One region of the [Enterobacter] lignolyticus SCF1 genome, then DNA from elsewhere that is predicted to be linked to it. Evidence: predicted binding sites of a transcription regulator. Region 1 holds the regulator's gene; each other region holds the start of a gene.
What was found. Region 1 encodes CRP, which controls carbon source genes, mostly activating them, when cyclic AMP is high. Its sites were predicted from a motif close to ATGTGANNNNNNTCACAT; they were not measured.
Positions count from the first base shown of each region.

Region 2: ENTCL_RS19600 (glycine dehydrogenase) is a predicted target of CRP. The motif match lies at 3,546-3,563, and genes of this name have one in related genera.
Region 3: deoC (deoxyribose-phosphate aldolase) is a predicted target of CRP. The motif match lies at 6,502-6,519, and genes of this name have one in related genera.

Region 1 is NC_014618.1:403,512-413,383, reverse strand. Features, by position in the region: gene kefB (glutathione-regulated potassium-efflux system protein KefB) at 1-1,182, opposite strand, end outside; gene kefG (glutathione-regulated potassium-efflux system ancillary protein KefG) at 1,182-1,733, opposite strand; gene ENTCL_RS01875 (ABC transporter ATP-binding protein) at 1,858-3,762, shown strand; gene ENTCL_RS01870 (hydrolase) at 3,840-4,862, shown strand; gene ENTCL_RS01865 (YheU family protein) at 4,859-5,077, shown strand; gene ENTCL_RS01860 (phosphoribulokinase) at 5,117-5,986, shown strand; gene ENTCL_RS01855 (OsmC family protein) at 6,054-6,458, opposite strand; gene crp (cAMP-activated global transcriptional regulator CRP) at 6,765-7,397, shown strand; gene ENTCL_RS01845 (YccS/YhfK family putative transporter) at 7,451-9,532, shown strand; gene argD (bifunctional acetylornithine/succinyldiaminopimelate transaminase) at 9,519-9,872, opposite strand, start outside.
Region 2 is NC_014618.1:4,218,391-4,228,262, reverse strand. Features, by position in the region: gene mpl (UDP-N-acetylmuramate:L-alanyl-gamma-D-glutamyl-meso-diaminopimelate ligase) at 1-822, shown strand, start outside; gene yjgA (ribosome biogenesis factor YjgA) at 918-1,469, opposite strand; gene pmbA (metalloprotease PmbA) at 1,564-2,916, shown strand; gene cybC (cytochrome b562) at 2,971-3,360, shown strand; gene ENTCL_RS19600 (glycine dehydrogenase) at 3,666-3,995, shown strand; gene ENTCL_RS19595 (SFCGS family glycine-rich protein) at 4,006-4,368, shown strand; gene ENTCL_RS19590 (DUF4312 family protein) at 4,371-4,670, shown strand; gene ENTCL_RS19585 (DUF4311 domain-containing protein) at 4,732-5,508, shown strand; gene ENTCL_RS19580 (DUF4310 family protein) at 5,520-6,164, shown strand; gene ENTCL_RS19575 (amidohydrolase/deacetylase family metallohydrolase) at 6,184-7,317, shown strand; gene ENTCL_RS19570 (DgaE family pyridoxal phosphate-dependent ammonia lyase) at 7,301-8,419, shown strand; gene dagF (2-dehydro-3-deoxy-phosphogluconate aldolase) at 8,416-9,156, shown strand; gene ENTCL_RS19560 (lactonase family protein) at 9,229-9,872, shown strand, end outside.
Region 3 is NC_014618.1:4,035,863-4,045,734, reverse strand. Features, by position in the region: gene prfC (peptide chain release factor 3) at 79-1,668, shown strand; gene ENTCL_RS23205 (DUF1328 family protein) at 1,937-2,098, shown strand; gene ENTCL_RS18750 (patatin-like phospholipase family protein) at 2,223-3,266, shown strand; gene ENTCL_RS18745 (metal-dependent hydrolase) at 3,263-4,042, shown strand; gene ENTCL_RS18740 (YjjW family glycine radical enzyme activase) at 4,037-4,900, opposite strand; partial or broken gene ENTCL_RS18735 (YjjI family glycine radical enzyme) at 4,872-6,410, opposite strand; gene deoC (deoxyribose-phosphate aldolase) at 6,643-7,422, shown strand; gene deoA (thymidine phosphorylase) at 7,532-8,854, shown strand; gene deoB (phosphopentomutase) at 8,913-9,872, shown strand, end outside.

The sequences.
Region 1 (9,872 bases):
CTGCGCTTCACCTTCCTCTTCCGGGCCGTTCAGGCGACGGGCCAGCAGCGCGTCAATGGCTTTCATCAGCAGCGGCGTCGTCACCATCGATAGCGTCACGGTCACCAGCAGCAGCGCCATCTGGTCATGCTGGAACAGCCGCTGCGACGACGCGGTAGAAAATAGCACGAAGGCGAACTCGCCGCCCTGGCTCAGCACCCCGGCAAACTGCATACGCTCAGAGCTTCTCAGGCCGTAGACGCGCGCCAGCACGTACAGCACCAGCGTTTTCACCATCACCAGCGCCACAACGCCGCCGACCACCAGCAGCAGGTGGTGATACAGCACGCCGAGGTTCAGCGCCATACCGACCGAGATAAAAAACAGCCCCAGCAGCAGCCCTTTGAAGGGTTCAATGGCGATTTCCAGCTCGTGGCGGTATTCGCTTTCCGCCAGAAGAACGCCCGCGATAAAGGTGCCCAATGCCATCGACAGCCCCAGGGAATCCATAAACAGCGCCGAGCCCAGCACCAGCAGCAGGGTTGCGGCGGTAAACACCTCCCTGACGCCGGAGCCGGCAATAAAGCGGAAAACGGGGCGCAGCAGAAAGCGCCCGCCAATCAGCATACCTGCGAACGCCAGCACCTTCAGACCAAGAGTAAGCCAGTCCGGATGCTCATCGCCGCTCCCCGCCAGCAGCGGCACCAGCGCCAGCGCCGGGATCACCGCCAGGTCCTGGAACAGCAGCACGGAAAAGCCGAGCTGCCCGACCTCGCTGCGGTTCATCCCCCTTTCCCGCATCAGCTGTAGCGCCATCGCCGTTGAGGACATCGCCAGGCCGATCCCCCCGACGACCGCCGCCTGCCAGGAAAAATTCGTCAGCATCAGCAAACCGCCGAGAACCGCGGCGCTAATGGCGACCTGCAGCGCGCCAACGCCAAAAATCGAGCGTCTCAGTTGCCAGAGCTTCAAGGGGTTCAGCTCAAGGCCGATGATAAACATCAGGAACACCACCCCAAGCTCGGAGAAATGAAGGATCTCCTCCACATCGCTGATAAACCCAAGCCCCCAGGGGCCGATAGCGATCCCGGCGAGCAGGTACCCCAGCACAGCGCCAATACCGATGCGCGCCGCCAGCGGCACTGCGACAACGGCGGCGAACAAAAACAGCACGCCCGCCAGCAGAAGACCTGTTCCTTCCATCATCGGCCTCCCGGGGTAATGGGTGACGCCAGCCATTCGCCATACGCTTTGGCATGGCTTGCCAGCTCTTCCGGCGGCTGACGGCGCGCCCAGTAGATAATGATGGGCGTCATCCAGTGCATACGGCACATTGCGGCCGTCAGCTCGAACGGACGCAGAATATCGCTCATCGGATAGCGGTTGAGGCCATCGTAGCGGTACGCCGCCTCCGGCTCGCCGGTGGTGATGACGCTACGCCAGTACTTTCCCGCCAGCTGATTCCCCCCGGCTCCGCTGGCAAAACCGCGGCTTAATACCCGGTCGAGCCACTCTTTCAGCAGCGACGGGCAGCTATAGGTATAAAGCGGGTGCTGAAACACGATAACGTCATGCTCGCGCAGTAACGCCTGTTCATACGGAATATCGATAAAAAAATCGGGGTAGTGCGCGTACAGGTCGTGTACGGTCACATTTTCTAATTGCCGCGCCGGCTTGAGCAAAACCCGGTTTGCCACCGAGTCCTGTGATTCCGGATGGGCATACAGCAGCAAAACTTTCGCTGTCTTTGACATCACCCCCTCCCGGTTTTGTGTATTGTTGTCGTTTTGGGCTACCATGGCGCCCCGGTGCGGCAATGGAACCACACCTTACATTATCATAATGACAATTTAACATAGTCTGAACATACGGCGCCTTATGATTGTTTTCTCCTCGTTACAAATTCGTCGCGGCGTGCGCGTCCTGCTGGATAACGCCACTGCCACCATTAACCCGGGCCAAAAAGTCGGCCTGGTGGGCAAAAACGGCTGTGGGAAATCCACGCTCCTGTCGCTGCTGAAAAACGAGATAGCCGCGGATGCCGGTAGCTTTACGTTTCCCGGCAACTGGCAGCTGGCCTGGGTCAACCAGGAAACCCCGGCGCTGGCGCAACCGGCGCTGGAGTACGTCATTGACGGCGATCGCGAATATCGCCAGCTGGAAGCCGAACTGAATGCCGCCAACGCGCGCAACGACGGCCACGCCATTGCCACCGTTCACGGCAAGCTCGACGCCATCGACGCCTGGACTATCCGCTCGCGCGCCTCCAGCCTGCTGCACGGTCTGGGCTTTAGCAACGAACAGCTGGAGCGCCCGGTCAGCGACTTCTCCGGCGGCTGGCGTATGCGCCTCAACCTCGCGCAGGCGCTGATTTGCCGCTCCGACCTGCTGCTGCTCGACGAACCGACCAACCACCTCGATCTCGACGCCGTTATCTGGCTGGAGAAGTGGCTGAAGAGCTATCAGGGCACGCTGATCCTCATCTCCCACGACCGGGACTTCCTCGATCCGGTGGTGGGCAAAATTATTCATATCGAACAGCAGACCCTGTTCGAGTACACCGGCAACTACTCATCGTTTGAGATTCAGCGCGCGACTCGCCTTGCCCAGCAGCAGTCGATGTACGAAAGCCAGCAGCAAAAAGTGGCGCATTTGCAGAGCTTTATCGACCGCTTTAAGGCGAAAGCCTCAAAGGCCAAACAGGCCCAGAGCCGCATCAAAATGCTGGAGCGCATGGAGATGATCGCCCCGGCGCACGTCGATAACCCGTTTCATTTCAGCTTCCGCGCGCCGGAGAGCCTGCCCAACCCGCTGTTGAAGATGGAGAAAGTCAGCGCCGGCTACGGCGAACGCACCATTCTGGACTCCATTAAGCTCAACCTGGTGCCGGGTTCGCGCATCGGTCTGCTGGGGCGTAACGGCGCCGGTAAATCCACGCTTATCAAGCTGCTGGCCGGCGAGCTGCAGCCCATGCACGGCGAGATTGGCCTGGCGAAGGGCATCAAGCTCGGCTATTTCGCCCAGCATCAGCTCGAGTATCTGCGCGCCGATGAGTCTCCGCTGCAGCATCTGGCGCGCCTGGCGCCGCAGGAGCTGGAGCAGAAGCTGCGCGACTACCTCGGCGGCTTCGGCTTTCAGGGCGATAAGGTGACGGAGAACACCGAGCGTTTCTCCGGCGGTGAAAAAGCGCGTCTGGTCCTGGCGCTTATCGTCTGGCAGCGTCCGAACCTGCTGCTGCTCGACGAACCGACCAACCACCTCGATCTGGATATGCGCCAGGCGCTGACCGAAGCGCTGATCGATTTCGAAGGCGCGCTGGTCGTCGTTTCGCACGACCGTCACCTGCTGCGCTCCACCACCGACGATCTCTATCTGGTCCACGACGGCAAGGTTGAGCCGTTTGACGGCGACCTGGAGGATTACCAGCAGTGGCTGAGCGACCTGCAAAAGCAGGAAAGCCAGCCTGATGACGCGCCAAAGGATAACGCCAACAGCGCCCAGGCGCGTAAAGACCAGAAGCGCCGGGAAGCGGAGCTCCGTACCCAGACGCAGCCGCTGCGTAAAGAGATTGCCCGTCTGGAAAAAGAGATGGAAAAGCTGCACGCGCAGCTGGCGAAAGCGGAAGAGAAGCTGGGAGACAGCGGGCTGTATGATGTCGAGCGAAAAGCGGAACTGGCAGAGTGCTTACAGCAGCAGGCCAGCGCGAAATCCGGGCTTGAAGAGTGTGAAATGGCCTGGTTAGACGCGCAGGAGCAGCTTGAGCAAATGATGCAGGAAAGTTAATTCTGGCTCGAATTCATAAACACGAAATCTGTCTGGCGGTATAGTAAAACGTAGAATCTTGATAACATCGCACCGTTATGGCTCAAATTACCCCAGTAGATTTCGAACTACCGCCCGCAAACAGCGCTGATTTCATCCCGATGCGGGGTGTGCGTAACCGCCACCTGCAAACGATGATCCCGCGGCTGATCCGCCGTCGGTTAAAATTCACCCCGCACTGGCAGCGGCTTGATCTTCCCGACGGCGACTTTGTCGATCTCGCCTGGAGTGAAGACCCGCAGCAGGCGAGACACAAACCGCGGCTGGTGGTGTTCCACGGCCTTGAAGGCAGCTTATACAGCCCCTACGCCCACGGATTGATTCATGCCGCGAAACAGCGCGGCTGGCTCGGCGTGGTGATGCATTTCCGCGGCTGCAGCGGCGAACCTAACCGCAATCAGCGAATTTACCACTCCGGCGAAACAGAAGACGGCACCTGGTTTTTACACTGGCTGCGCCGTGAATTCGGTACGGTGCCGACCGCGGCCGTCGGCTACTCGCTGGGGGGCAATATGCTCGCCTGCCTGCTGGCCAAAGAGGGCGCCAGCGCGCCATTGGATGCCGCGGTTATCGTCTCCGCGCCGTTTATGCTCGAGGCCTGCAGCTACCACATGGATAAAGGCTTCTCGCGGGTCTACCAGCGCTATCTGCTGAATCTGCTCAAAGCGAACGCCTCGCGCAAGCTCAAAGCGTATCCCGGCACGCTGCCCGTCGATCTTAAACAGCTCAAGAGCGTGCGCCGCATCCGCGACTTCGACGATCTGATCACCGCGAAAATCCACGGCTTTGCCGATGCGATAGACTACTATCGCCAGTGCAGCGCAATGCCGGTGCTGAGCCAGATAACCCATCCGACGCTGATTATCCACGCGAAGGACGATCCGTTTATGGATCATCACTCCATTCCCGCTCAGGAAGAATTGCCAGCGAATATTCAGTATCAGCTGACGGAGCATGGCGGTCACGTAGGCTTTGTCGGCGGCACCCCGCGGCGCCCGCAGATGTGGCTGGAACAACGCATTCCGGACTGGCTGACGCGCTGGTTAGGAGCCGCGCCATGATCATTCCCTGGCAGGAACTCGATCCGCAGACGCTGGATAATCTGATTGAAAGCTTTGTCTTGCGTGAAGGCACCGATTATGGTGAACATGAACGAACGCTTGAAGACAAGGTCGCCGACGTCAAACAACAGCTACAACGCGGGGAAGCCGTACTGGTGTGGTCAGAACTGCACGAGACGGTCAATATTATGCCCCGCACCCAGTTTCGCGGCTGACTATACTAAAACAATTGCTTATTCAGGGAGTTGTTCGACATGTCAGCCAAACATCCGGTGATCGCCGTAACCGGCTCCAGCGGCGCAGGAACCACCACAACCAGCCTCGCCTTTCGTAAAATCTTTGCCCAACTGAACCTCCGCGCGGCGGAAGTGGAAGGCGACAGCTTTCACCGCTACACCCGTCCGGAGATGGACATGGCCATCCGTAAGGCGCGCGATTTAGGCCGTCATATCAGCTACTTCGGTCCGGATGCTAATGATTTTGGCCTGCTGGAGCAGACCTTTACCACCTACGGGCAAACGGGGAGCGGCCAGTCGCGCAAATACCTGCACACCTACGATGAAGCGGTACCCTGGGACCAGGTGCCGGGAACCTTTACCCCCTGGCAACCGCTGCCGGAGCCTACCGACGTGCTGTTCTACGAAGGGCTGCACGGCGGCGTCGTGACGCCGCAGCACGATGTGGCGCGCCATGTGGACCTGCTGGTCGGCGTGGTGCCCATCGTCAACCTGGAGTGGATCCAAAAGCTCATTCGCGATACCAGCGAGCGCGGCCACTCCCGCGAAGCGGTGATGGATTCGGTAGTGCGCTCAATGGAAGACTACATCAACTTTATCACGCCGCAGTTTTCGCGCACCCATATCAACTTCCAGCGCGTGCCGACGGTCGATACCTCGAACCCGTTCGCCGCCAAAGGCATCCCCTCGCTGGATGAGAGCTTCGTGGTGATTCATTTCCGCAATCTGGAAGACATTGACTTCCCATGGCTGCTGGCCATGCTGCAGGGCTCATTCATTTCACATATGAATACGCTGGTGGTGCCGGGCGGCAAGATGGGGCTGGCAATGGAGCTTATCATGACGCCGCTGGTGCAGCGGCTGATGGAAGGGAAGCGGATCGCCTGATCATAGTCCCTCTCCCGGTCAGGAGAGGGTCAGGATGAGGGCATCAACGCGCACGATGCCCCCTCCATTACGCCTCAATCACTTCGTATGAATGCGTGATATTCACCGCTTTCTCCAGCATTAACGCCACCGAGCAGTATTTTTCCGCCGAAAGATCCACCGCGCGCGATACGGCCGCATCCTTAAGCGCTTTGCCTGTCACGATGAAGTGCAGGTTGATGTGGGTAAACAGGCGCGGCGCCTCTTCGCGGCGCTCGGAAGTCAGCTTCACTTCGCAGTCGGTCACGTCGTTGCGCCCTTTTTGCAGAATCGACACCACGTCAATAGCGCTACAGCCGCCTGCCGCCATCAGCACGACTTCCATCGGGCTTGGCGCTTTATCACCGGAGTTGCCATCCATCAGGATCTGGTGGCCGGAAGCTGACTCACCCAGAAAGGTTAAACCTTCGACCCACTTCACTCGCGCTTGCATATTCGTTAACTCCTGGTTGCATTTTTTCTGACAGATTACGCGTACATAACATTTCTCGCAACGGAAGGCGACCTGCGTCATGCTGAAGCGAGACACCAGGAGACATGCGGCGAAAGCTATGCTAAAACAGTCGGGATGCTACAGTAATACATTGAAGTACTGCATGTATGCAGAGGACATCTCAATTACAGGCTGCATCAAAATCCGACAGCCGACTTCCCAGGTACAGGGAAGGATACGATTGCAAAGCCAGTGGCAATCTCATTGCTGCCGCTGGAGAAAGCTTATAACAGAGGATAACCGCGCATGGTGCTTGGCAAACCGCAAACAGACCCGACTCTTGAATGGTTCTTGTCTCATTGCCACATTCATAAGTACCCATCGAAGAGCACGCTGATTCACCAGGGTGAAAAAGCAGAAACGCTGTATTACATCGTGAAAGGCTCCGTTGCAGTACTCATCAAGGATGAAGAAGGGAAAGAGATGATCCTCTCTTACCTGAACCAGGGCGATTTCATCGGTGAATTAGGCCTGTTTGAAGAAGGTCAAGAGCGTAGTGCCTGGGTACGTGCTAAAACTGCATGTGAAGTGGCTGAAATTTCATACAAAAAATTCCGTCAGCTGATCCAGGTTAACCCGGATATTCTGATGCGCCTCTCTTCTCAGATGGCTCGTCGCCTGCAGGTGACCTCTGAAAAAGTCGGCAACCTCGCCTTCCTGGACGTTACGGGTCGTATCGCGCAAACCCTGCTGAACCTGGCGAAACAGCCGGACGCCATGACGCACCCGGACGGTATGCAGATCAAAATCACCCGTCAGGAAATTGGTCAAATCGTGGGCTGTTCTCGCGAAACGGTAGGCCGTATCCTGAAAATGCTCGAAGATCAGAACCTGATCTCCGCCCACGGTAAAACCATCGTGGTTTACGGTACCCGCTAAGTCCACCACACGGCGTATTGCCCCCGCAACACGCCGTTTTTGTCTTTATACTCATGTGGCGCCGACTGATTTATCACCCCGAAGTTAACTACGCATTGCGGCAGACGCTGGTGCTCTGCCTGCCGGTTGCCGTCGGCCTGTTCCTGGGCTACCTGAACTACGGTCTGCTGTTTTCCCTGGTCCCCGCCTGCTGCAACGTCGCCGGCCTCGACACGCCCCATAAGCGCTTTTTCAAGCGCCTGATTATCGGCGGCTCGCTGTTTGCCGGCTGCAGCCTGGCGGTACAGCTGCTGCTGGCGCAGGACGTTCCTTTGCCGCTGATCCTCACCGGGCTTGCCATGACGCTCGGCGTCACCGCCGAGCTCAGCAGCCTGCACGCGCGCCTGCTCCCGGCCTCGCTCATCGCCGCCATCTTTACGCTCAGCCTTGCGGGCAATATGCCGGTGTGGGAGCCGCTGTTGATCTACGCCTGCGGCACCCTCTGGTACGGCGTATTTAACTGGTTCTGGTTCACCCTGTGGCGCGAGCAGCCGCTAAGAGAATCCCTCAGCCTGCTCTACCGCCAGCTTGCCGACTACTGCGAAGCCAAATACAGCCTGCTGACCCAGCATACCGACCCGTCGACCGCGCTGCCGCCGCTGCTGAACCGCCAGCAAAAGGCGGTTGACCTGATCACCCAGTGCTACCAGCAGCTGCACATGCTCGCGGCCAATAAGAACAGCGAATATAAGCGCCTGCTGCGCGCTTTTCAGATGGCGATGGATCTGCAGGAGCATATCTCCGTCAGCCTGCACCTGCCGGAAGAGGTGCAGAAGCTGGTCGAACGCAGCCACGCCGAAGCGGTGATCCGCTGGAACGCGCAGACGGTCGCCGCGCGCCTGCGGGTAATGGCTGACGATATCCTCTACCACCGCTTCCCGCAGCGCTTTTCAATGGACAAACAAATAGGCGCGCTGGAAAAAATCGCCCGCCAGCATCCGGATAACCCGGTCGGGCAGTTCTGCGCCTGGCACTTCAGCCGGATCGCGCGCGTTTTGCGCCTCCAGCGGCCGCTGTACCCGCGCAATCTTATGGCGGATAAAGAGCGTCGCCTGCCGCTGATCCCTGCGCTCAGAAGCTATCTGTCGCTTAAATCACCGGCCTTTCGCAACGCCGCGCGCATCAGCGTGATGCTGAGCGTCGCCAGCCTGATGGGGGTGGCGCTGCATCTGCCGAAGCCGTACTGGATAATGATGACGGTGCTGTTTGTGACGCAAAACGGCTATAGCGCGACCCGGGTCAGAATCTTTCACCGGGCGGCGGGAACGCTGGTCGGACTGGTTATCGCCGCCGGGGCTCTGCATTTCCACGTGCCGGAAGGCTACACTCTGGCGGCGATGCTGCTCATTACGCTCATCAGCTACCTGACGATTCGGAAAAACTACGGTTGGGCGATGGTCGGTTTTACCGTCACGGCGGTGTACACGCTGCAGCTGCTGACCCTCAACGGCGAGCAGTTTATCGTCGCCCGCTTTATCGATACGGTAATAGGCTGTCTGATAGCGCTTGGCGGGATGGTCTGGCTCTGGCCGCAGTGGCAGAGCGGCCTGCTGCGCAAAAACGCCCACGACGCGCTGGAGGCCGACCAGGACGCGATGCGTCTGATCCTGAGCGATGACCCGCAGGCGCCGACGCTCGCCTACCAGCGTATGCGGGTCAATCAGGCTCACAACGCGCTGTTTAACTCGCTCAACCAGGCCATGCAGGAGCCCGGCTTCAATTCGCACTATCTGGCGGATATGAAGCTGTGGGTGACCCACAGCCAGTTTATCGTCGAACATATCAACGCCATGACCACGCTGGCGCGCGAGCATAATATGCTGACGCCGGATCTGGCCGAGCGCTACCTGCAGTCGTGCGAAATCGCTCTGCAGCGCTGCCAGCAGCGCCTTGAGTATGACGAGCCCGGCGGCAGTAACGATGCCAACATCATGGAGTCGCCTGAAATGCTGTCCCATGGTCCGTTAAGCACCATGGAGCAGCACCTGCAGCGCGTGCTTGGCCACCTCAGCACCATGCACACCATTTCGTCGGTGGCCTGGCGCCAGCGCCCGCGTCATGGGATCTGGCTGCGCACCCGGCTTAGCGAGCGCTAACCACCGCGCCGACCGCACGGGCAAAGCGCGCCATCCCTTCATCGATGTCCGCGCTTTCCACCACCAGCGACGGCGCAAAGCGCATTACGTCCGGCCCGGCGTTAAGCACCATCACTCCCGCCTGCGCGCCCGCGTGTAAAAACTCGCGCGCGCGCCCTTTGTACTGCGGTTTTAGCTCGGCGCCGATCAGCAGCCCCATCCCGCGGATCTCGCTGAAGACATCAAACTGCGCGTCTATCTGCTGCAAATGACCGACGAACTGCTCACGTTTGGCGCTCACGCCGTTCAGCACTTCAGGCGTATTGATAATGTCAAATGCCGCCCCGGCGACCGCACTGGC
Region 2 (9,872 bases), 1.0 Mb from region 1:
AACCTTGAGTTTGACCATGCGGACATTTTTGACGACCTGAAAGCCATTCAGAAACAGTTCCATCACCTGGTGCGCATCGTGCCGGGGCAGGGACGGATTATCTGGCCGGAAAGCGACATCAATCTGAAGCAGACGCTGGCGCTGGGCTGCTGGAGCGAGCAGGAGCTGGTCGGCGAGCAGGGCCACTGGCAGGCGAAAAAAATCAGCACCGACGCGTCCGAATGGGAAGTATGGCTGGACGGTGAAAAGGTCGGCGAGGTGAAGTGGGGCCTCGTCGGCGAGCACAATATGAACAACGGCCTGATGGCGATTGCCGCCGCGCGTCACGTTGGCGTGCAGCCGGGCGATGCGGCCCAGGCGCTGGGTTCGTTCATCAACGCCCGCCGCCGTCTTGAGCTGCGCGGCGAAGCCAACGGCGTTGCGGTGTATGACGATTTCGCCCATCACCCGACGGCGATCCTCGCCACGCTGCAGGCGCTGCGCGGCAAAGTCGGCGGTACGGCGCGGATTATCGCCGTGCTGGAGCCGCGCTCCAACACCATGAAAATGGGCGTGTGCAAAGACGATCTCGCGCCGTCGCTCGGACGCGCCGATGAGGTGTTCCTGCTGCAGCCGCAGCATATTCCGTGGCAGGTAGCGGAAGTGGCGGACGCCTGCGTCCAGCCTGCGCACTGGAGTGCTGACGTGGATACGCTGGCGGACATGATTGTCAAAACCGCGCAGCCGGGCGATCACATTCTGGTGATGAGCAACGGCGGGTTTGGCGGTATCCACCAGAAGCTGCTGGCTGGCCTTGCGAAAAAAGCCGAAGCCGCAGAGTAAAAAAAAGCCCGGTGCTTAACCGGGCCTGTATTTTGCGTGATTCTGTAGGCCGGATAAGGCGTTTACGCCGCCGTCCGGCACAAAATCGCAGCGGCTTACTCGCCGTTTTCCGCCAGTTCGCGCAGATACTGGAAAATCAGGCGCGCGGACTTCGGCGGCTTGTTCCCGTCCCGCTCTTTCTGTGCATTGCGGATAAGCGAACGCAGCTGCTGGCGATCGGCCTCCGGCCACAGGTTCAGCACTTCCGCTACCGCATCATCGCCGTCGACAATCAGGCGATCGCGCAGATGCTCCAGCTTATGGAACAGGGCGACCTGCTGGTTATGGCGGTTTTTCAGCTTATCCAGCGCCTGGCGAATCGGCTCGACGTCGCGTTGACGCAGCATTTTGCCAATCAGCTGCAGCTGGCGGCGGCGGCCCTCTTTCTTGATGCGCTGCGCCAGCTCAATCGCGGCGCGCAGATCGTCATCCAGCGGGATTTTATCCAGCGCGTTTTTACCCAGCTCAACCATTTCTGCGCCGAGCTGTTTTAACTCTTCGGCGTCGCGTTTAATTTCGCTTTTGCTGACCCAGATAATCTCATCATCTTCATCGTCGATGTCGTCACCGGGCACGTCGTCGAGCCAGTCTTTGGGCTGCTTTGTCATCTCAGGCTCCTTAAAAAAGAGGCTCATGTTACCAGTTAAGGTGCGCACTGAAAAACGGTTCTCTGTTAGACTTCACTAAACTTACCTCTACATTATGGCATTAGCGATGAAAGTCATCACTCAGGTAGCAGAACAGCGTAAAGCGCTGGAAAAGGCCGTCTCCACCGCGCTGGAGCTGGCGGCAGGCAAATCTGATGGCGCAGAAGTATCGGTCACCAAATCGACCGGGATCAGCGTCAGCACGCGCTACGGCGAAGTGGAAAACGTTGAATTCAACAGCGACGGGGCGCTTGGCATTACGGTTTACCATCAGAACCGTAAAGGCAGCGCATCGTCGACGGACTTAAGCCCGGACGCCATTGCCCGCACCGTGCAGGCGGCGCTGGATATCGCGCGCTACACCTCGCCGGATCCGTTCGCGGGCGTCGCGGAAAAAGAGCTGCTGGCGTTTGACGCGCCGGATCTCGACCTCTTCCACCCGGCGGAGGTGACCCCGGATCAGGCCATTGAGCTGGCGGCGCGCGCCGAGCAGTCGGCGCTCGACGTCGACAAGCGCATCACCAATACCGAAGGCGGCAGCTTTAACAGCCATTACGGCATCAAGGTGTTCGGCAACAGCCACGGCATGCTGCAAAGCTACTGCTCCACGCGCCATTCGCTTTCAAGCTGCGTGATTGCCGAAGAAAACGGCGAGATGGAGCGTGACTACGCCTATACCATCGGCCGCGCCATGGGAGATCTGCAAAATCCGGAGTGGGTCGGCGCCGAGTGCGCCCGCCGCACGCTGTCTCGTCTGTCGCCGCGCAAGCTTGCCACCATGCAGGCGCCGGTGATTTTCGCCAACGAGGTCGCGACCGGCCTGTTCGGCCATCTGGTGGGCGCGATTGCCGGCGGCGCCGTATACCGTAAATCGACCTTCCTGCTGGACTCCATGGGTAAACAGATCCTGCCGGACTGGCTGACCATCGAAGAGCATCCGCATTTGCGAAAAGGGCTGGCGTCCACGCCGTTTGACAGCGAAGGCGTGCGCACCGAGCGTCGCGACATCATCAAAGACGGCGTGCTGACCCAATGGCTGCTGACCAACTACTCCGCGCGCAAGCTGGGGCTGAAGAGCACTGGGCACGCGGGCGGCATCCATAACTGGCGCATTGCGGGCCGCGGCCTGAGTTTTGCAAAGTTGCTTAAAGAGATGGGAACCGGCCTTGTGGTGACGGAGCTGATGGGCCAGGGTGTAAGCGGCATTACCGGCGACTATTCCCGCGGCGCGTCAGGCTTCTGGGTGGAAAACGGCGAGATCCAGTATCCCGTCAGTGAAATCACCATTGCCGGAAATCTGCAGGATATGTGGCGTAATATCGTCACCATCGCTGATGATATTGAGACTCGTAGCAATATCCAGTGTGGTAGTGTACTGCTGCCGGAGATGAAAATCGCCGGGCAATAAATGCATATACCGGCGCGACCTGCTGCGCCTTTAAAAACAAAAAGGAAGTGAGCAATGCGTAAACAACTTTTGGCTATTCTGGCGGTATCAACGCTTGCGATGGGGGCTGCGGCTCCGGCGTTTGCGGATATCGGCGACGATATGGAAGTCCTGGCGACAAACCTGAAAGTGGTGCAGAAAAGCGACAACGCGGGCGAGCTCAAAACCGCGCTGACCAAAATGCGCACCGCCGCGCAGGACGCCCAGAAGCAGACGCCGTCGAAGCTGGAAGGTAAAGCCGCCGACAGCGCGGAAATGAAAGATTACCGCCACGGCTTTGACACGCTGATCGGGCAGATCGACAGCGCGCTGAAGCTCGTTGATGAAGGCAAGCTGAAGGAAGCCCAGGCGGTGGCGGCCGATATCGCGGCCACCCGCAACACCTACCATCAGAAGTACCGCTAAATCCTTCTCGCCCCGTGCAGCGCAACGGGGCGTTTTCTTCGCGTTTCCTGCTTTTCCTTCATAAGAGACGCTTATTTCCTGCGATCCAGCGCACGCTTTTTCATTTTATTTTCCCGACGCAATTCAGCATCTTCACGTGATGTTCATCACAGTAATTTAGCGAAAAGTACGTATTCAGCCGAATTATGTGGAACAGATCACTCTTGCTGCCCGCCTTTCCACTTCGAAGTGGAAAACAACTCGCTACAAACCGACATCCCCCAGGGCTACGTTGTATATCAGACGCAATTAATGGGGTCAGATGAGTGAACAACGCAGTAGTGAATAACGACGTCGGGAATCGGACAGAAGAGCTTGCCACACGCATGCTGGGCGAGGTGTACAGCCTGCTCAAACGTCACGACATCATCCCGAACGCGGTCCAGGAGCAAATGCTGACATCGCATGTCCGCGCCATGGCGCACCGGTCGATTACCGGTGAGCCGCTGCCGGAAGTCGAAGCCAGCCTGTTCGAAGAAATTTCACCCGATTCAATGACGCTTGCCCGCGAAGTGGTCGCCGCATTCGGCAATCTTCCGGATGAAGAGGCCTGGCTGCTGTCAGTGCACTTCGAAGTGGCGAAAGAAAACCTGTAAGGAGCAAAACATGGAACAAATTACCGTAGTGATTGGCGATCGTCTGGGCAAAGGTCAGAAAGTCGCCGCAGGCGTTGAGAAAGCGGGCGGCCGCGCCGTTGTAGTGCCAGGCGTTGCCGCAGATATGAAGCTTGGCGACGTAATGAAAGCGGAAAACGCGACCTTCGGCATCTCGTTTTGCGGCAGCGGCGGCGCAGGCGCTATCACCGCGCAGACCAAATACGGCTACAAGGCGAAGTACGGCATGCGCTCTGTGGATGAGGGCGTAACGGCGATTAACGAAGGCTGCAACGTGCTGGGCTTCGGCTTCATGGATAAAGAAGAGCTGGGCGAGCGTCTGGTGCAGGCCTGGCAGAAAAAATACGGCGCTTAAGTATGAAAGAACAATTCACCACAACGGTGAGGGTCAAGGGCAAAGGCGAGGCCAAAGCACGCGCCTTTGCGGATGCCCTGAGCCATGTTCAGGCCGCGGTGATGAAAGCATCGCCGCATATCTTACTGCGTATTGAACCCCAGGATGTGGAGGTGATTCATGCGCGGGAAGCGGTGCGAAAAGAGGCGTTCTTGTTCTTCTTTCTGCGCCGGGAACGACGCACGTTCAGCGTCGAACTGGATGTAACCGTCAGCGTGACTGCGCTAAACCTCGACAAGGTGGAGTTCGTCACGTCTCAATAACTCATACCCGACGCGCTGGCGGCTCTGGCGACAGATAGCAGGGTAGGAAAAGGGCAGACACATGTTCTTAATTATATTAATAAAATCGCTCATTATCGGCGGCCTGGTAGGCGTCGGCGTGGGCGCAGGCGCTGCGCGCATGTTTCATGCACCCACCACGCAAGGGATGGGGGCATTTCGTACTTTGGGCGAACTCAACTCCTGCGAGGGCGACCCGGCTTCACACTTCTCTTTTGGTCTCGGCTTCTTCTTTAACGCCTGGGCATCGTCGGTCGCCGCAGGCGCCTTCACCCAGGACGTTGACCACCGCATTATCCCGAACTGGGGCGCGGCGGCGCTGATGATGAAAAACCGCAACGTCGCGCAAACGCTGCACGACCCGAAAAAAATGGCTATCGCCTGCGGCATCATCGGCATGATTGTGGTGGCGTTCCTTAACTCCACCGCCTCCGCCGTTCCGGCGGCGCTGCAGGTCACGGCGGTCAAAGTGCTGGTACCGGCGGCCAACCTGCTGGTCAACACCGTGATGCCGGTTATCTTCTGGCTGGCGGCGATTGACGCGGGTAAAAAATCCGGCTTCTGGGCCACCATTTTCGGCGGCGCCGCGCAGCTCATTATGGGCAACGCCGTCCCGGGCCTGGTGCTGGGCATCCTGATTGGTAAAGGCGTTGAAGAGAGCGGCTGGCATCGCGTCACCAAAGTGATGATGTCCGCGATCGTCGCCCTGTTCGTGCTGAGCGCCTTCTTCCGCGGCTTCGACATGAAGATGATCGAATCCTTCCACCTGACCGTGCCGAACTGGCTGGATCTGATTCACAACGCGCTGAGCGGCAAATAAGGGGATAACGCATGGAACAGAATAAAGGTTTTTGGTACGCCGACTGGTCGTTCCCGATTTTTGTCGGTCTGCTCTCCTCCGGCGTGTTTGCCGGGACGCACATGTACTACCTCTACGGTATCGGCGCGTTTAACGAAGTCGCCTTCGTGGCGATGCTCAAAGCCGGTATCGACACGGGCGCCTACGGCGCGGTCGCGGCGTTCGGCGCGAGCTTCCTCTTCGCGCGCATCATCGAAGGCTCGCTGGTCGGGATCCTCGATATCGGCGGCGCGATCCAGACCGGTGTCGGCCTCGGCGTTCCGGCGCTGCTGCTGGGCGCCGGGATCGTCTTCCCGGTAGCGAACTTCGGCGCGTCGCTGGTCACCGGTCTGGCGATTGGCCTGGCGATCGGCTACGTCATCATCCTGGCGCGTAAGTTCACCATTAACCAGAGCGACTCCACCTACGGCGCGGACGTCATGATGGGCGCGGGCAACGCCTCCGGCCGCTTCCTTGGGCCGTTGATTATCCTCAGCGCCATGACCGCGTCGATTCCTATTGGTATCGGCTCTCTGGCCGGCGCGCTGTTGTTCTATATCTGGCAGAAGCCGATCACCGGCGGCGCCATTCTCGGCGCGATGATCCTCGGTTCCATCTTCCCGGTGGCGATCGGCTAAGGTCTGCAAGGAGTAAGAGATGTTTGATTTAGTGCTTAAACGCGCGCGCCTGGTGGACGATACGGTAACGGATATCGCCATTCAGGGCGGCAAAATTGCGGCAATGGGCGATATCGACGAGGCGGCGACGAAGGTCGTCGACCTCAACGGCGAGCAGTACGTCAGCGCCGGGTGGATCGATCTTCACGTCCACTGCTACCCGCAGTCGCCGATTTATCACGACGAGCCGGACAGCGTGGGGATCGCCACCGGCGTCACCACGGTTATCGATGCGGGCAGCACCGGCGCGGATGATGTGGATACCTTCTACGCGCTGACCCGCCAGGCGGTCACCGACGTTTATGCGTTGCTCAACATCTCCCGGGTGGGGCTGATTGCGCAAAACGAGCTGGCGAATATGGAGAACATTGACGCCGATGCCGCCGCCGCGGCGATTAAGCGCCACCCTGATTTTATCGTCGGCCTGAAGGCGCGGATGAGCAGCAGCGTGGTGGGCGAGAACGGCATTACGCCGCTTGAGCGCGCCAAGGCGATTCAGCAGGCCAACGGCTCTCTGCCGCTGATGGTGCACATCGGCAACAATCCGCCAAACCTGGATGAGATAGCCGCGCTGCTGACCTCCGGCGACATTATCACCCACTGCTATAACGGCAAACCGAACCGTATCCTGACGCCCGCAGGCGAGCTGCGCGCTTCGGTGTCCGGCGCGCTCCGGCGCGGCGTCAGGCTTGACGTCGGCCACGGGACGGCGAGCCTGAGCTTCGAGGTGGCGAGAAAAGCCATCGCGATGGGCATTCTGCCGCACACCATCAGCTCCGATATTTACTGCCGCAACCGCATCAGCGGGCCGGTGCATTCGCTCTCAAGGGTGATGGCGAAATTCCTCGCCCTCGGCATGTCGCTGCCGCAGGTGATTGCCTGCGTCACCACGCACGCCGCCGACGCGGTACGGCTGAAAAACAAAGGGCATCTGGCGCCGGGCTATGACGCCGATCTCACCATTTTCACCTTAAAACGCCAGCCTATCACGCTGGTGGATGCAGAAAACGACGCCCTGCAGGCGGACCAGGATCTGGTGCCGCTGGCCGCGATCCGCGCGGGTAAAGGGTATATGACCGAACAGGGGAGTGCAGAACATGCCTTCGATTTATGAGAAGTACCAGTTAAAACAAGTCATTAATACCTCCGGCCGTATGACGGCGCTGGGCGTTTCAACGCCGCGTCCGGAAGTGGTCGAGGCGGTGATGAACGGCATGAACCACTACTTCGAAATGAAAGATCTGGTCAACAAGACCGGAGAGTACATCGCGCGCCTGCTGGACGTTGAGGGCGCGACCGTGGTGTCCTGCGCCTCCGCCGGGATTGCCCAGTCGGTGGCCGCCGTCCTGGTGAAGGACAGCGACTGGCTGCTGGAGAACCTGCACAGCACGGTGATTGAAAACAACGAAATCGTGCTGCCGCGCGGCCACAACGTCAACTTTGGCGCCCCGGTCGGCACCATGGTGGCGCTGGGCGGCGGTAAGGTGGTCGAAGCCGGTTACGCCAACGAGTGCTCCGCCGATCAGCTGGCGGCGGCCATTTCTCCGCGTACGGCCGCCATTTTGTACATCAAATCGCACCACTGCGTGCAGAAGAGCATGCTCAGCGTCGAGCAGGCGGTGGTCGTAGCGCGTAAGCACAACGTACCGCTGATCGTCGATGCGGCGGCGGAAGAAGATCTGCAGTGCTACTACCGCTCCGGCGCGGATCTGGTTATCTACAGCGGCGCGAAGGCCATTGAAGGGCCGACCAGCGGTCTGGTCGTCGGCAAAACCCAGTACGTCGAGTGGGTAAAACGCCAGACGGCGGGCATCGGCCGCGCGATGAAGGTGGGTAAAGAGGGCATCCTCGGCCTGACCTGCGCCATCGAGCACTATCTGACGGCGGAAAAAGAGAGCGGCGCGCAGATGGTGGAAAAAATGACGCCGTTCATCGCCGCGCTGAACGCCATCGACGGCGTCTCAGCTCGCGTGGTCTGGGACAGCGCCGGGCGCGACATCGCCCGCAGCGAAATCAAATTTAACGAAGCCGTCACCGGCATCGCCACGGGCGAGCTGGTCAACGCGCTCAAGCAGGGCGAATACGCCATTTACTTCCGCGGCTACAAGGCCAACGAAGGCATTATTGAAGCCGATGTACGCAGCGTAAACGCGCAGCAGCTGGACATTGTGGCGCGCCGTATTGCGGACGTGCTGAACAAGGAGAAAAACGCATGAAGCTGACCCCGAATTTTTACCGGGACCGTGTTTGCCTGAACGTGCTGGCGGGGTCTAAAGCCAATGCGAGCGCCATTTACGAAGCCGCCGAAGGCCACGTGCTGGTCGGCGTGCTGTCGAAGAACTACCCGGACGTCGCCACGGCGGTCGCCGACATGCGCGAGTACGCGGCGCTTATCGATAACGCGCTGTCGGTGGGTCTTGGCGCAGGCGATCCGAACCAGTCGCAGATGGTGAGCGACATCGCCCGCGAGGTGCAGCCGCAGCACGTCAACCAGGTGTTCACCGGCGTGGCGACCAGCCGCGCGCTGCTCGGTCAGAACGAGACGGTGGTCAACGGTCTGGTGTCGCCGACCGGCACGCCGGGCATGGTGAAAATTTCCACCGGCCCGCTGAGCAGCAGGGCGCAGGACGGCATTGTCCCCATCGAGACGGCGATCGCGCTGCTGAAAGACATGGGGTGCAGCTCGGTGAAATATTTCCCGATGGGCGGCCTGAAGAGCCGTGACGAATATCAGGCCGTGGCTGAAGCCTGCGCCCGTCACGATTTCTGGCTGGAGCCGACCGGCGGGATCGATCTGGAAAACTACGGCGAGATCCTGAAAATCGCCCTCGACGCGGGCGTCAGCAGGATCATTCCGCATATCTACAGCTCGATCATTGATAAAGACAGCGGCGATACGCGCCCTGAGGACGTGCGCCGTCTGCTGGATATCACCAAAACGCTGGTGAAGTAGCGTCGATTGCCCCTCCCTCCTCTCCTCTGCGGGGGAGAGGGGAAAACACACCGCCACCGTCAAGGAGTCACCATGCTTTCTGCACGTCATCTGCTTGTCGCTTCATTTTCTCTGCTCGCCACCGCCGCCTCGGCGCAAACGCAGTTTGCCTGGGTCGGCACCTATAATCCCAACGGCGAGGGGCTGTACCGTTTTACCGTCGATCCCGGCACCGGCGATTTACGCGATAAAACGCTGGTAAGCCAGCTGCCGAACGCCGCACAGCTCACCGTTTCCCATGACGGTAAGACGCTGTACGCCGCCAGCGAAGTGGAAAAGGGCGTCGTGCAGGCGTGGCGGATTGCGCCCAACGGTGAGCTGACCGCGCTGAACCAGGTTTCGTCGGGCGGCGCCGGGCCGGTCTATCTGTCGCTGACGCCGGGCGGCCGCCACCTGCTGGTGGCGAACTACGTCAGCGGCACCATTGCCGTGCTGCCGGTGAAAGAAGATGGTAGCCTGGGAGAGGCCAGCGACACGCGGCAGGACAGCGGTCCGGCGGGCGCCGGGAAGCCGGAGGCGGCGGTGGAGGGCAGCTTTGCCATCAGCGATCATAACGGACCGCATGCGCATATGATCGCCGCCGATCCGCAGGGGAAATTCGTGTTTTCGACGGATCTGGGGCTGGATCGGATCTATCAGTATCGTCTGGATGAGGCGACCGGCAGGCTGACGCCGAA
Region 3 (9,872 bases), 1.2 Mb from region 1:
CGCCTGCCGGGTAAAATAGCCGCATTTTTCAAATTCAACATGCACGGCGTTGCCGTGCCTATTTAAGAAGAACTGACTATGACGTTGTCTCCTTATTTGCAGGAGGTGGCCAAGCGCCGCACTTTTGCCATCATCTCTCACCCGGACGCCGGTAAAACGACGATCACCGAGAAGGTCCTGCTGTTCGGACAGGCTATCCAGACTGCCGGTACGGTCAAAGGCCGCGGCTCCAGCCAGCATGCGAAATCGGACTGGATGGAGATGGAAAAGCAGCGTGGTATCTCGATAACCACCTCGGTGATGCAGTTCCCGTATCACGACTGCCTGGTGAATCTGCTCGACACCCCGGGTCACGAAGACTTCTCGGAAGATACCTACCGTACCCTGACGGCGGTGGACTGCTGCCTGATGGTTATCGACGCCGCGAAAGGCGTTGAGGACCGGACCCGTAAGCTGATGGAAGTTACCCGTCTGCGCGATACGCCGATCCTGACCTTTATGAACAAGCTCGACCGCGATATCCGCGATCCGATGGAAGTGCTGGATGAAGTGGAAAGCGAGCTGAAAATCGCCTGCGCGCCGATCACCTGGCCTATTGGCTGCGGCAAGCTGTTCAAGGGCGTTTACCACCTCTATAAAGACGAAACCTACCTGTACCAGACCGGTAAAGGCCACACCATCCAGGAAGTCCGCATCGTTAAAGGTCTGGACAACCCGGAGCTCGATAACGCGGTGGGCGAAGATCTGGCGTCCCAGCTGCGCGACGAGCTGGAGCTGGTAAAAGGCGCCTCTCACGAGTTCGACAAAGAGCTGTTCCTGAGCGGCGAGATTACGCCGGTGTTCTTCGGTACCGCACTCGGCAACTTCGGCGTTGACCATATGCTCGACGGCCTCGTCGAGTGGGCGCCAGCACCGATGCCGCGTAAAACCGACACCCGTGAAGTGGTTGCCAAAGAAGAGAAATTTACCGGCTTCGTCTTCAAAATTCAGGCCAACATGGACCCGAAACACCGTGACCGCGTGGCGTTTATGCGCGTGGTGTCCGGGAAATATGAAAAAGGCATGAAGCTGCGCCAGGTGCGTACCGGCAAAGATGTGGTTATCTCCGATGCGCTGACCTTTATGGCGGGCGACCGTTCCCACGTGGAAGAGGCCTATCCGGGCGATATTATCGGCCTGCATAACCACGGCACTATCCAGATAGGCGATACCTTTACCCAGGGCGAGATGATGAAGTTCACCGGCATCCCGAACTTCGCGCCGGAACTGTTCCGTCGTATCCGCCTGAAAGATCCGCTGAAGCAGAAGCAGCTGCTGAAAGGGCTGGTACAGCTGTCCGAAGAGGGCGCGGTGCAGGTCTTCCGTCCTGTCGCCAACAACGATCTTATCGTTGGCGCGGTGGGCGTGCTGCAGTTTGACGTGGTCGTGGCGCGCCTGAAGAGCGAATACAACGTTGAGGCGATTTATGAATCGGTCAACGTGGCGACCGCTCGCTGGGTGGAAAGCGCCGACGTGAAGAAATTCGAAGAGTTTAAGCGTAAAAACGAAGTGCAGCTGGCGCTGGACGGCGGTGATAACCTCACCTATATCGCGCCGACCATGGTTAACCTGAACCTGACGCAGGAGCGTTATCCTGACGTGACGTTCCGTAAAACGCGCGAGCACTAATCCTCCTCAGAGCACGGCGCCCGCCGTGCTCTTCTTGCCATCCTGCCCATTGATTCCACCGCGGAAAGTTCTTAATTGCGCCGCGTCGCCCCCCATATCGGTTGTTTTTCGCGCGTTTCCTGAGCGAGTCGGCAATTGTGTTCTATAGTAAAGTCGGCAAGTTCATGGATGACGGCAGCACTCCCGCCTGGCGGGGAATTCGGGCCAGCCGCGTGGGCGCCTGAGCTTACCCGGCGGCGGATATCAGCGATGGTGGAAGGAGGAGCGTATGTTTCGTTGGGGCATTATCTTTCTGGTTATCGCGCTGATTGCGGCGGCGCTGGGCTTTGGCGGCCTGGCGGGCGCTGCGGCCAGCGCGGCAAAAATCGTCTTTATCGTCGGGATTATCCTGTTCCTTGCGAGCCTGTTTATGGGACGCCGACGCCCTTAGCGCACCGCGCGTTTGTTCATTCTTCGTAACATAAAGCCAGTCCAGCGGACTGGCTTTATTGGTGCCAGAGCGGTGAAAACTGCGTTATGGTGGTGTGACAACAAAATCAACACAGGAAAGCAGTGTGGGACAGCGAATTCCAGTGACGCTTGGAAACATCGCTCCGCTCTCCGTCTCGCCTTTCCGTCCAGGGCCGATGGCGCTGGTCTGCGAGGGCGGGGGTCAGCGCGGCATTTTTACCGCCGGGGTGCTGGATGAGTTCATGCGTGCGACGTTTAACCCTTTCGACGCCTGGTTTGGCACCTCCGCGGGGGCGCAAAATCTTTCCGCCTACGTCTGCAACCAGCCCGGCTATGCGCGTAAGGTGATTACCCGCTACACCACCACGCGAGATTTTTTTGACCCGATGCGCTTCGTGCGTGGGGGAAACCTTATCGATCTCGACTGGCTGGTTGAAACCACCGCCCATAAAATGCCGCTGTCGATGGACGTTGCCGCACGACGCTTTGACGAGGGAAAAGCGTTCTTTATGTGCGCCTGTCGCGGCGACGACTATACCCCGGGCTATTTTGCGCCGACCAACCAGACCTGGCTCGATCTTCTCCGCGCCTCCAGCGCGATCCCGGGCTTTTACCGTACCGGGGTGACGCTGGACGGAGTGAACTACCTGGACGGCGGCGTCAGCGACGCGGTTCCGGTGCAGGAGGCCGCGAAGCGCGGCGCAAAAACCATTGTGGTTATCCGCACCGTGCCTTCGCAGATGTATTACACCCCGCAGTGGTTTAAGCGTATGGAGCGCTGGCTTGGCGAAAGCAGCCTGCAGCCGTACGTGAATCTGGTGCAGCATCACGAAAAAACGTACCATGCCATTCAGCGGTTTATTGAGAAACCGCCGGGTAAAATCCGGGTTCTGGAGATTTATCCGCCTAAGCCGCTGCGCAGCATGGCGCTCGGCAGCCGTCTTCCGGCGCTGCTGGAGGATTATAATACCGGCCGTCAGTGCGGACGCTATTTCCTGGCGACCATGGGTAAGCTGCTTGCCGACAGGCCGCCGCTTCGCCGCTATACGCCGCGCAGCGCCACCCGGGCATCGGTTATCCCGACGCCTGCCGCCGCGGCGAACGACGTTCAGCACGGCGCGCAGTTTGATAATGAGGATTCGGCGTGAGCCTGCGTTTTATCGACACCCATTGCCACTTTGATTTTCCCCCCTTTGTTGATGATGTCCCGGAGAGCCTGGCGCGCGCCGCACAGGCTGGCGTTGAGCAGATAATCATTCCGGCGACGCAGGCATCCCGCTTTGCGGCGCTGATGGCGCTTGTTGATAACCATGCGCCGCTGTACGCTGCGCTGGGGCTGCACCCGATCGTAATTGAACAGCATGATGACGAGAGCCTGGCGGTGCTGGAAAACTGGCTGAAACAGCAGCCGGAAAAGCTGGTGGCGGTGGGCGAAATTGGCCTCGATCTGTATCGGGATGCGCCGCAGTTCACGCGCCAGCAGGCGGTGCTTGACGCTCAGCTCGCGCTGGCAAAACGCTATGATTTACCGGTCATCCTCCACTCCCGGCGAACCCATGACAAGCTGGCGATGCACCTGAAACGGCATAACCTGCCGCGCACCGGCGTGGTGCACGGTTTTGCCGGGAGCCTGCAGCAGGCGGAGCGCTTTGTGCAGCTGGGCTACTACATCGGCGTCGGCGGCACGATAACCTATCCGCGGGCGAGCAAAACGCGCGAGGTGATGGCGCGTCTTCCGCTCTCTGCGCTGCTGCTGGAAACCGACGCGCCGGACATGCCGCTAAACGGCTTTCAGGGCCAACCGAACCGCCCTGAACGCGCCGCGCAGGTATTTGCTGCGCTGTGCGAGCTGCGTAGCGAAGCGCCGGCCGCTATTGCGGATGCGCTCATCCGCAATACGAACAAATTGTTTGCCAGCTTATAAGTAGCATGCCGGGAGGAGGAGATGGCTTATCCCCCGGTCCCGCAGCGCCTGCGCCAGCGGTTCCACATCCTCCGGCCGGGCGCTGCGCCATTGCTGCGCCTCCCCGTACACGCCGTGGGCATGAAAAGCGTTAAGCCGGACCGGCACCTCCCCCAGCGACCGAATAAATGCGCTGAGCGGGCCGATCGCCTGCAGGTAGTCGCTGTGCCCGGGGATAACCAGCAGCCGCAGTTCGGTCAGTTTTCCGCGCTCCGCCAGCCAGCGGATGCTTTCCCGAATACGGCTATTGCCGCGTCCGGTTATCGCCGTATGCACCTGATCGTCCCAGGCCTTGAGATCGACCATCACCCCGTCGCACAGCGGCAGCAGTTTTTCCCATCCGCTCACGCCCAGCTCGCCGTTGCTGTCGACGAGACAGGTCAGATGGCTCAGGGCGGGCGTCATGCTTATCCGTTCGAACAGCGCGCAGATAAACGGCAGCTGCGTGGTGGCTTCGCCGCCGCTGACGGTAATGCCCTCGATAAACGGCGACGCTTTGAGGATCTGCTGCAGAACGTCGTCGACCGACATCTGCTGCGCCATCGGCGTCGCCTGCTGCGGACACATATGCAGGCAGGTATCGCACTGCTGGCAGTCGGCCTCCTGCCAGTACACTCGCCCGGCCTGAAAGCTCAGCGCGCCGTGCGGGCAGTGCAGGACGCACTCCCCGCAGTCGTTGCAGCGCCCCATCGTCCACGGGTTGTGGCAATTCTTACAGCGTAAATTGCAACCCTGCAGGAACAGCGCCAGACGGCTGCCCGGGCCGTCGACGCAGGAGAAGGGGATGATTTTACTGACTAAAGCGCATCTGCTGTTCATGGCTAATCACTCGCGGCTGGCGTTCCAGGATACGGGTGTTGCGGGCGGCCTCTTCGCCGAGCCAGGTGGTATTGGTGCGCGAGCCCGCTTCGCGGTATTTCTCCAGATCCGACAGGCGCACCATGTAGCCCGTCACGCGCACCAGATCGTTGCCGCTGACGTTGGCGCTGAACTCGCGCATGCCGACCTTAAAGGCGCCAAGGCAGAGCTGCATCACGGCCTGCGGATTGCGTTTTACCGTCTCGTCGAGGGTCAAAATGTCGCTTATGCCGGCGTGGTAGTGAGCGTGATGCGGCGCGACGGTCAGCAGGTGGTTGACCGGGTCCGGCTCCTCGCCGTAGGGGATGCGCACGCCGGGGGTGGTACCGCTGTCGGAGCTGATGCCGGACTGCGCGTGCAGCAGCGCCCGCTGCCGCCAGCCAAATTTCACCGGCGTGTTCTCAACAAAATCAGCGAGCTGCGCGCTGATGCGTACGCCAAGAGCGTTTGCCGCATCGTCTTTACCATACTGCGCCGCGGTACCCTCTTTTTCACACAGCAGATTGACCGCTTCGGCGAGGGCGTAAATGCCGAACATTGGCGCAAAGCGCTGCGGGTCTATCAGCCCTTCCGTCACCAGGAAGCTATTCTCAAAGAAGTGCGACTGTTCGTAGAGAAAGGCGCAGCGGGCGTCGATGATGTCAATCTGCTGCTGGCAGTACCACGGCAGCGCCCGGCCAAAGAAGTCGTCTACTGAGCGGCTTTGCTCGGCGACCGCTTTCAGATTGAGGCGCACCAGCGTACTGCCGCCGCCCGCCAGCGGCAGCGAGTTGTAACAGCTGACGATACCCCAGTCGCCTTTTGTGAAAATTTTATCATTCACCGGGCCGTTAGATATATGGGGCTTGCTGCATTCGCAAATGTTTTTACTGACCTCAAGCAGCAGGGAATCCGGCGTAATTTGCGGGTCATAGATAAAGGTAAGGTTAGGCGCGACCTGCTTAAGCTCAGCATCAGCGCGTAAAATAGCGCGAGTGACGGGGGTATCCTGCGGGCCGATATTGACGTGGGTAAAGGCGTCAGGAAGCGTTCTGTCGAGATAGCGCCAGAAACGTTTTATTCGAATATCGATCTCTTCTTATGTTAGAATTCTAACATACGGCGCAAGCAACACATCGAGATGGCCGAGGTACACCGGCATCGAGGTTACGGAAGGCACGTGGTGGTACAGGATGGTGAGCAGCGACAGCGCATCGTCGAGATCCTGCGCGCCCTCCAGCTCCAGCCACTGTGAGCCGTTGGCAAGAAAGCGGGCGTAGTCCGGCAGCACATAGCGGGGTTTGTAAGGCGCATGCCCTTCAAACATATCGCAAATGACGCCGTCGTCCAGCGCGGCGCGGGCGTCAGCGGAGAGCGCCGGATAGGGCAGGGCGTTTTCCGCCTCAAGCGCCAGAAAGTGGCGTTTTTGTTCCGGGCTTAGCGTTTTACTTGTCACAATATTCTGGCAGCGTTGCTCAAATTCGTCAGACATAGCGGTTCCTCAGGCGCGTGGGCGATAGGGTCATTGTAGTGAAAAGGGCAAGAGCGACTTTTGATCCATCTTCCCCTGGGGGTGCCATAAAAGGTGATTTGCATCTCATCTCAGTAATGCAAATTTGCATTCAGTTTTCATTAACTGTGATGAGGATCGAAGTGTGGATGTGGGTCGGTGTTAAAATAGTCACAGACCTGCAAGGTAAATAATTGACGATTTCGGAGATAACATGACTGATTTGACTGCAAGCAGCCTGCGTGCGTTAAAACTGATGGACCTGACCACCCTGAATGACGACGACACGAATGAGAAAGTGATCGCGCTGTGTCATCAGGCGAAAACCCCGGTAGGCAACACTGCCGCTATCTGTATTTATCCGCGTTTTATTCCGATCGCACGTAAAACGCTGAACGCACAGGGCACGCCGGACATCCGCATTGCGACCGTCACCAACTTCCCGCACGGTAACGACGATATCGATATCGCGCTGGCGGAAACCCGTGCCGCGATTGCTTACGGCGCCGATGAAGTGGACGTCGTGTTCCCGTACCGCGCGCTGATCGCCGGTAACGAGACGGTGGGTTTTGAACTGGTGAAGGCCTGCAAAGACGCCTGCGCTGCGGCAAACGTGCTGCTGAAAGTCATTATCGAAACCGGCGAGCTGAAAGAAGAGCGGCTGATTCGTAAAGCGTCTGAAATTTCCATCAAAGCCGGTGCGGATTTCATCAAGACCTCTACCGGTAAAGTGCCGGTTAACGCGACCCCGGAAAGCGCGCGCATCATGATGGAAGTGATTCGCGATATGGGCGTGGAGAAAACCGTCGGCTTCAAACCGGCAGGCGGCGTGCGTACGGCGGAAGATGCGCAGAAATTCCTGGCGATTGCCGACGACCTGTTCGGCGCCGACTGGGCGGATTCACGCCACTACCGCTTTGGCGCTTCCAGCCTGCTGGCAAGCCTGCTGAAAGCGCTGGGTCACGGCGACGGCAAGAGCGCCAGCAGCTACTGATTGCCAGACAATGCCGGATGACGCTTCGCTTATCCGGCCTACAGGATCGTAGGGCGGGTCAGCGTAGCGCCACCCGCCACATTTCCCCCGATTCCGCATGGAGGTTACCTTGTTTCTCGCACAAGAAATTATTCGTAAAAAACGTGATGGTCACGCATTAAGCGACGAAGAGATCCGCTTCTTTATTAACGGGATCCGCGACAACACCATCTCTGAAGGGCAGATTGCCGCCCTGGCGATGACCATTTTCTTCCACGATATGACGATGCCGGAACGCGTATCGCTGACCATGGCGATGCGGGATTCAGGAACCGTTCTGGACTGGAAAAGCCTTAACCTCAACGGCCCGATCGTGGATAAGCACTCCACCGGTGGCGTGGGCGACGTTACGTCGCTGATGCTGGGGCCAATGGTCGCTGCCTGCGGCGGCTATATCCCAATGATTTCAGGGCGCGGCCTCGGTCATACCGGCGGCACGCTCGACAAACTGGAAGCCATTCCGGGCTTCGATATCTTCCCGGACGACAACCGCTTCCGCGACATTATTAAAGACGTGGGCGTGGCGATTATCGGCCAGACCAGCTCGCTTGCCCCGGCGGACAAACGTTTTTACGCCACTCGCGATATCACCGCGACCGTCGACTCCATTCCGCTGATCACCGCCTCGATTCTGGCGAAAAAGCTGGCGGAAGGGCTGGATGCGCTGGTGATGGACGTGAAGGTAGGCAGCGGCGCCTTTATGCCGACCTACGAGCTTTCTGCAGCGCTTGCCGAGGCCATCGTTGGCGTCTCCAACGGGGCCGGCGTGCGCACTACCGCGCTGCTGACCGACATGAACCAGGTGCTGGCCTCCAGTGCAGGCAACGCCGTCGAAGTGCGCGAAGCGGTGCAGTTCCTGACCGGCGAGTACCGCAACCCGCGCCTGTTCGACGTCACTATGGCGCTGTGCGTGGAGATGCTTATCTCCGGCAAGCTTGCCAAAGACGATAGCGAAGCCCGCGCCAAACTGCAGGCGGTGCTGGATAACGGCAAAGCGGCGGAAATCTTTGGCCGCATGGTGGCGGCGCAGAAAGGACCGACCGATTTCGTGGAAAATTACGCGAAATACCTGCCGACGGCGATGCTGAGCAAGGCGGTCTATGCGGATACCGAAGGTTTTGTCAGCGCCATGGATACCCGCGCGCTCGGCATGGCGGTCGTCTCTATGGGCGGTGGTCGTCGCCAGGCCTCCGATACTATCGATTACAGCGTCGGCTTTACCGGGATGGCGCGTCTGGGCGACAGCGTTGACGGACAGCGTCCGCTGGCGGTTATCCACGCCAAAGACGAAAACAGCTGGCAGGAAGCGGCGAAGGCGGTCAAAGCGGCCATTAAGCTTGACGATAAAGCGCCGGAAAGCTTGCCTTCGGTCTATCGCCGTATCACCGAATAGCGGTATACTGATCTGATCGAATTTTTATGAAGCACTAAGTACGGAGAATAGAGAATATATGAAACGTGCATTTATTATGGTGCTGGACTCCTTCGGCATCGGCGCGACAGAAGATGCGGCGCGCTTTGGCGACGTCGGCGCTGATACCATGGGCCACATTGCTGAAGCCTGTGCAAAAGGCGAAGCGGACAATGGCCGTAAAGGCCCGCTGAATCTGCCTAACCTGACCCGTCTGGGCCTGGTGAAAGCGCATCAGGGTTCTACCGGTAACATCGCAGCCGGTATGGACGCTAACGCCGAAGTGGTGGGCGCATACGGCTGGGCGCATGAGCTCTCTTCCGGTAAAGACACCCCGTCAGGCCACTGGGAAATCGCCGGCGTGCCGGTACTGTTCGACTGGGGCTACTTCTCCGATCACGACAACAGCTTCCCGCAGGAACTGTTGGATAAGCTGGTTAAGCGCGCTAACCTGCCGGGCTACCTCGGCAACTGCCACTCTTCCGGCACCGTGATTCTGGACCAGCTCGGCGAAGAGCATATGAAAACCGGCAAGCCGATTTTCTATACCTCTGCTGACTCCGTGTTCCAGATTGCCTGCCATGAAGAGACCTTTGGCCTGGATCGCCTGTATGAGCTGTGCGAGATAGCCCGTGAAGAGCTGACCGAAGGCGGTTACAACATCGGCCGCGTGATCGCGCGTCCGTTCATCGGCGACAAAGCGGGCAACTTCCAGCGTACCGGCAACCGCCACGACCTGGCCGTTGAGCCGCCGGCGCCGACCGTACTGCAGAAGCTGGTTGACGAGAAAGACGGCCACGTGGTCTCCGTGGGTAAAATCGCGGATATCTACGCTAACTGCGGCATCACCAAAAAAGTGAAAGCCACCGGTCTGGACGCGCTGTTTGACGCCACCATCAAAGAGATGAAAGACGCTGGCGATAAGACCATTGTGTTCACCAACTTTGTCGACTTCGACTCCTCCTGGGGCCACCGTCGCGATGTGGCGGGCTATGCGGCA